One region of the Cohnella sp. genome, then DNA from elsewhere that is predicted to be linked to it. Evidence: a T-box and tRNA genes for the amino acid it is inferred to sense, from the RefSeq annotation. Region 1 holds a T-box; the other holds one or more tRNA genes.
The links. The T-box of region 1 lies ahead of leuS (leucine--tRNA ligase). A T-box ahead of a tRNA ligase gene usually reads a tRNA of that ligase, here a tRNA-Leu.

Region 1 (3,405 bases):
TTCTCCAGATGCGCGATCATCGCCTGGATCGCGTCGGCCGTTCCCAATCCGTTCAGGAACTCCGAATGGACCAGCTTGCCGTCGCCGGAATACGCCGCTTCCTCGACGTTGCCGCCGGCGACGACTTCCACGATCGGCAGGCCGAACTTCTTCGCGAACTCCCAGTCCCGCTCGTCGTGGCCCGGCACGGCCATGATTGCGCCCGTGCCGTAGCCGCCGAGCACGTAGTCGGCGATCCAGATCGGCACCTTGGCGCCGTTCACCGGATTAATCGCGTAAGCGCCCGTGAATACCCCGCTCTTGTCTTTGGCCAGATCCGTCCGCTCCAAATCGCTCTTGCGCGCCGCTTGCTCGACGTAAGCTTCGACGGCAGCTTTCTGGCCGGCGGTTGTAATCGAGCCGACCAGCTCATGCTCGGGAGCGAGCACGCAGTACGTCGCGCCGAACAGCGTGTCCGGGCGCGTCGTGAACACGGTCAACGCAGCGTCGCGGCCGTCGATGGCGAACGTCACTTCCGCGCCGGTCGACTTGCCGATCCAGTTGCGCTGCATATCCTTGATGCTCTCCGACCAGTCGAGCTCCTCCAGGTCCTCCAGCAATCTTTCCGCGTACTCGGTAATCTTCAGCATCCATTGGCGCATCGGCTTGCGGATAACCGGGTGTCCTCCGCGCTCGCTCAATCCGTCGATAACCTCTTCGTTGGCCAGAACCGTGCCGAGCGCCGGACACCAGTTCACCGGAACTTCCGCTACGTAGGCGAGCCCTTTTTTGTACAACTGGATAAAAATCCACTGCGTCCACTTGTAGTAGTCCGGGTCCGTCGTGCTGAACTCCCGGTCCCAGTCGTACGAGAAGCCCAGTGACTTGATCTGGCGGCGGAAGTTGTCAATGTTCTCGAACGTGATTTCGCGCGGATGGCGTCCCGTCTGCAGCGCGTACTGCTCAGCCGGCAGGCCGAACGCGTCCCAGCCCATCGGATGCAGCACGTTGAAGCCTTTCATTCTCTTGTAGCGGCTGACGATGTCGGTCGCCGTATATCCTTCGGGATGGCCGACGTGAAGCCCCGCTCCCGAAGGATACGGGAACATGTCGAGCGCGTAGAACTTCGGCTTGCCCGCGTCCTCCGTCGTCTTGAACGTCTTGTTCTCATCCCAATGTTTCTGCCATTTCGGTTCGATCTTCAGCGGCTGATAGCCTTGACCCTGTTCCTGTGCCATGTCGTTTAACTCCCTTGTCAGTAAATAAAAAAGCTCCCGCCCCCAGCGTTGTCGCTAGGGACGAGAGCGTCATCTCCCGTGGTACCACCCTAGTTGACGGCATCCTGCTTGGATGTCCGCCCACTCAGCCTCGTAACGAGAGGTAACGCCTTGCCTACCCGTCTTCGTCCGCTCGGCGCATCGAAAACGTTCGGCTCGGAGGCTCCAAGGCGAGTTCGTCGCATTCGTCAACCGGCTCGCACCAACCGCCGGCTCTCTGAAATAACGTCTTGCGAGTACTGTTCCTTATCACAGCCAAAGTATGCCATGATTATAGCCAATTCGCGCGATTCGTGTCAAGCCGCCGCCAGGAGACGGAGAAAGCTCCATTCATTTGCCTCCCGCTCCGTTCAAAAACAAATCCACGACGGACGCTGCCAGCCGCTCGGGAGCAAACTCCTCTTCGCCGATCCGCTCCCGGCTGCCGATCATCAGGAGCGCGGAGAAGGCATGGGACAACAGCATCGGATGCCCCGGCGGAATCTCCCCGCTCTCCATCGCCCTGGCGAATTCGGCCGCCAGCACCTCGTGAATGCGATGCTCCGCCCGGCGGATTTCGGCGCGCTGCTCCTCGCTCAGCGAAGGCAGCGCCTCCCGCATCAAGCTCTCGAACTCGACGTGGGCCTGCGACTTCGTCATTTTGGACAGGGCGATCTGCGCAAGACGTTCGCGCAAGCTTCCGTTCTCCCCGATGATCCGCTCGGTGACAGCGCTGATCCGCAGCATCATTTCCGTTACGGAAGCCGTGAACAGAATCGACTTGTTGGCGAAATAATAGTACACGGACGCCTTGGTGACCCCGGCGCGCTCCGCGATCATATTGATCGAGACCGGTTCGTAGCCCAGCTCCATAAAGAGGACCGACGCGGTCAGCAGCACCTTGTCCCTCATCGACGGACGGTTCGGTCCGCTCTTCGGTCTTCCGGGGGCGCGCTTGGAACGGGATGCGTTCATCGCTTTCCCCTCCTTCGTTCGAAATTTCGTCGTTGCATAATTAACCTTCCGGTATATATAATTAATTTGAGATCCAAACCCATTATATCCGAAAATGGCAATTCGATCAGCTTTCCTGAGGATCTCGTATCGAACGAAGGAGGATTACCCGCAATGAGCGACAAAGGATACCGCTTCGGAAACTGGGTTTCCGGCAAGCGAAGCAAGTGGATTACGCTCCTGGTCTGGATTGCCGCGGCCGGCCTGCTGAGCGCGCTGCTCCCGTCGGTGAACAGCCAGGAAATCAACAACGCTCCCAATCTGGATACCGGCAAGCCTTCCGTGCAGGCGGATGCCGTCGCCGCCAGGGAATTCCCCGGCGGGTCGGACATTCCGGCGCTTGTCGTCCTGCGCAAGGGAGCGGGACTCGCCGAATCCGACCTGGAGGACGTCCGCAAGCTGACGGAGAAGCTGAGCGCTTCCCCCGTCCCGTACCAGACGTCCGTCCCGCCTCTGCACGCGCTGCCGCCCCAGGCGCTGCTGGGCCAGCTGTCCGATGACGGCAGCACTCTGGTCGTGCCCGTCCTGTTTGACAAGCAGGCGGACGCGGAACGGCTGAAGGAGGGAACCGGCGAGCTGAAGCGGGTGCTGACCGACATCGTCGGGTACGATCCTTTCGCCGAGTCCCGCGATTCCCAAGACAAGCTGAGCGCGCGCGTCACCGGCCCCGTCGGCATTCTGATCGACGCGACGGGCCTGTTCCAGAACGCCGACGTCAGCCTCCTCATCGGAACCGTTCTGCTCGTGCTCGTCCTGCTGCTGCTCATATATCGTTCCCCGATTCTCGCGCTCCTGCCTCTCGTTGCGGTGGGCTTCGCTTACGGAGTCATCAGCCCGCTTCTCGGCTGGATGGCGAGCGAAGGATGGATCGTCGTGGACGGCCAGGCGATCTCGATTATGACCGTTCTCCTGTTCGGGGCGGGAACGGACTACTGCCTGTTCCTCATTTCCAGATTCCGTCAGCTGCTGAAAACCGAACAAAGCAAAGCGAAAGCGCTGCTCGCCGCCATCACCGGTTCCTCGGGCGCGATCGCCATGAGCGGCTTGACGGTCGTCATAGCGCTGCTAGCGCTGCTGGCGGCGGAATTCGGGGCGTATCAGCGCTTCGCTGTTCCGTTCAGCTTGGCCATTCTAATCATGGGCATCGCGAGCTTGA
Region 2 (3,405 bases), on a different contig from region 1:
TAGCATTAACAATGTCGACATTAAAAATCTGCTGCCGGTGTACGCGGACAGCGGCGCGGCGGCCATCTTCAAAGGCGCTCTGCCTCCGACGTCTTATCTCGGGCATGCCGTCGAGTATATGATGCTGGCGCCGTTTCTGCATCAGCCGCGCAAAGGGGCTCCCTACGCGTACTGGGCCGTCGGGATCGCTTCGTTCGCCGCGTTGATCGCGATGACGATGACCATCGCGACGATCGGCCCCAGCCTGTCTACAAAACTGTGGTATCCTTTTTTCGAGATGACCCGCAAGATCTCGCTGTTCGGCTTCATCGAAAATCTCGACCCCTTTACCATCGTCATCTGGGTTGCGAGCGTGTTCATCAAATTGGCCATCTATATGTTCATCATGGCCTACGGAACGGCCGAATTTCTGGGAATCAAAAAATGGCGAAGTTTGATCTGGTATATCGCTCCGGTCGTGTTGGGGTTCGCGCTTATCCCGCAGAACGTTTCGGAAGCGACCTCGAATTACCTGCTTAATTACTGGGTGCCGGTCGCGCTGCCCGTCAATATGATCGGGTTGCCTCTTCTGCTGCTCGCCGTCGGAAAAATCAAGCAGGCTCGAAAAGCTTAGCCTTGGACGATGGCATATTGACCATGAGACGAACATCCTCAACATAGTCCGCGTCAACGCTACCGATATCTGTGTAGCCGTCCAAACTGACTGCCACGAAGTACACGCTGTGGAATAGGATCTGATCGTCACATACCAAACGCCGTCGATCTGTAACTTCTTTGCGGCAACGAACTCAACCTTCTTCGCTGATTCGTTATAGCAGCACTAGCCCATCGATTTTACAGCAATGACTTTTGATAAGGATGACGGATCAAGAAAATTTCGATCACATCCTGGTTATATTGACTCGATGATTTCCACCAAATGCTCAGCGATCGCAGACCAACCATTTTCCTCCCGCCAAACATCCAGCCTGATAAGGGATTGTAACGCTGTCTGCTTCCAAATAATCATCATTTCCGACTGCGCCGCGCTAGCTGTTCCAGCACTTCCTGCTTGGAAAGAGACGGATTATCCGCATTCATGGCATCCAGCAACAACATTTCTTCTTCAGGATCCGTGACTTCATAGTTCCCTGACTGACTTATTTCATCAATTTCAAACAACATAAACTTGCGGCTTCCGACCTGGATATAAGTGTCGCCACTTGTGATGGCGTTGGACAGTTCTTCGTTGTTGAGTTTGAGAAGCTTCATACGTATGCCTCCCCTACGGAGTTATGAAGCAATTATAACACATTGGGACAGAAGCAAACCATTCCCAACTGGCTTATCGTGTATAGTGACGGTGACGATGGTTCGCGTTTTGGTGATCCTTTTTTCGATGATCTCTTACCAATAAGTTCACCGTTTTCAGCCATGACCTTCTTCGATTCAACTATCATTACGGTGCTGTATAACGCAAAAATAAAAAACCCTTCCGAAGAAGAGTTTGTTTTGTAAGGTATGGTGCGGTCGAGAGGACTCGAACCTCCACGGGGGGTTAGCCCACACGGACCTGAACCGTGCGCGTCTGCCAATTCCGCCACGACCGCATAATGTTGTGAGCTTCGCGCATGATCGTCTTCGCCGGTGAGGCTTGAAGTAACAGTCGCTTGTCGAAATCACGTATATTAAAATAGCATAGATTTCCGACCGAAGTCAAGCCGACTTAACAAAGTTCTAATTTTCAGTTAATATTGCTATCCTCGTTCAGAACGAAGGAGATACGTTGGCTTCCGGAAGCTCGGGCAACTCGTCGTCCTGACCGAACTCCGTATCCTCGAACGCGTTGAATTGAAGATGTCTCAGCGGGTCGGAATCCGCATGCGAGATTTCGTCCGGCAGCGGGGACGCTCCGACTTCCGCGTCTCGCAGCGCGTTCTGCACCCACGACGTACCGTTCGCTAATACCTGCCCTCTCGCGGCTGCGGCGGCGACCTGAACGGTCTCCATAAGCTGCTCGTCGCTCGCGCCCAGCGCCTTCGCTTCCTGCGCGTAAAAGTATGTATGGGCTTCGTTGTTGGCGAAGAGCGCGGCGCCCAGGCCGATCAATTGCTTCGTTCTGGCGTCCAGCGCTCCGTCCTCGAACCGTTGAACCGTTGTGTTCATGCTGACCCCTCCGTTTTCGGAATTCGTTCCGCGGCAGCGAAAGCTCGCCACTGCTTCTCAGCATTCCTCCGGACGGCAGACTTCATTCAATCGACCACTTGCGTTCCTCGCTCGCGAGCTGGATCTGGTAATTGCGCTTCGCTTTGACGACTCTCCGATTCGGCCTCCGGATCAGCACGTATTCGTCGTCCCAGGCGACGACGATGCCTACGACATCGTTCTGCTCCAGCGCGTCGCGGACAAGGCGGATCTTCGTCCCTTCCACGCGCAGCTTGTCCAACTGTTCATCGTTCAACATCGTATTTAACCTCCTTTTCCCTCTCACGCAGAAAAACCCGCAGGACGAGGCGTCGAGCGGGTTTCCCGGTATGATCGCCGGCTTGCGTTACCCGACGTGTTCTTTCGAATCGTTCGTTTCGTACCAATAGTCGAGCACTTTACTGGACATAACTCTTCCCTGCACGTATTCCGCCTGGTGGGGCGCGAAGCTTTCCGTCCACGGAAGCTCCAGTTCCTCGCACAGCTTCACGATCGTGAGCAATTCCGACCACGCGACATACCGTTTGTACCAAAAAAATTGCGGATGTTCGATCATGTAAGGGTACAGGTCGTCGAACTCTGTATGCTTGCAATCGAGCGCGCGCTCGAAATGAGTTTTAGCCTCTTCCAACTTGTTCAGGAAGAAGTCGACCGGCAAATTGACTTGATTCGAGTTGACCATTGCAGTTCGCCTCCCCATCTGCAGAATAATCCTATTATACGTTATTGCAGCTAAGATCGGAAGGACGGATGCCGCCCGATTTGCTAATCTTCGAACGTAATCGTATTGTCCTCGAGGGATTGGATTCTCACAAGCGTCTCCACGCGGAATCCGAGTTCCCGCAGCGCCTTGCCGCCCGCTTGGAACGATTTCTCCAGCACGATGCCGATTCCGTTCAGCTTCGCTCCGGATTGTTCGATAATTTTAATCAATCCGCGCGCCGCGTCGCCGTTGGCGATAATATCGTCGATAAAAAGAACCGAGTCTTCCTTGCTCAGCAGGTGACGGGATACGATCAGATCTGTGACGATACCTTTCGTGAACGAAGGAACTCGCTCGCAGTAGGCGTCGGGCTCCCCGAGCAGCGTCTTCTTCCTGCGCGCGAACACGAGCGGCACGCCGAGCTGAAGCGCGGTCGCGAACGCGACGGGAATGCCGGAGGATTCCACCGTTATCACTTTCGTAATCGGTTCGCCGGCGAACCTGGAGGCGAATTCCTT

Region 2: it has a tRNA-Leu gene. The T-box ahead of leuS (leucine--tRNA ligase) is inferred to sense a tRNA for this amino acid. The anticodon was not compared.

What each region holds. Positions count from the first base shown of each region.
Region 1 is NZ_JBEPYQ010000041.1:17,139-20,543, reverse strand. Features, by position in the region: gene leuS (leucine--tRNA ligase) at 1-1,217, opposite strand, end outside; T-box leader at 1,271-1,518, opposite strand; gene ACESLM_RS15020 (TetR/AcrR family transcriptional regulator) at 1,587-2,210, opposite strand; gene ACESLM_RS15015 (MMPL family transporter) at 2,364-3,405, shown strand, end outside.
Region 2 is NZ_JBEPYQ010000047.1:25,665-29,069, forward strand. Features, by position in the region: gene ACESLM_RS16300 (GerAB/ArcD/ProY family transporter) at 1-613, shown strand, start outside; gene ACESLM_RS16305 (hypothetical protein) at 1,009-1,251, opposite strand; tRNA gene ACESLM_RS16310 (tRNA-Leu) at 1,502-1,589, opposite strand; gene ACESLM_RS16315 (carboxymuconolactone decarboxylase family protein) at 1,747-2,145, opposite strand; gene ACESLM_RS16320 (hypothetical protein) at 2,228-2,443, opposite strand; gene ACESLM_RS16325 (hypothetical protein) at 2,531-2,866, opposite strand; gene ACESLM_RS16330 (xanthine phosphoribosyltransferase) at 2,950-3,405, opposite strand, start outside.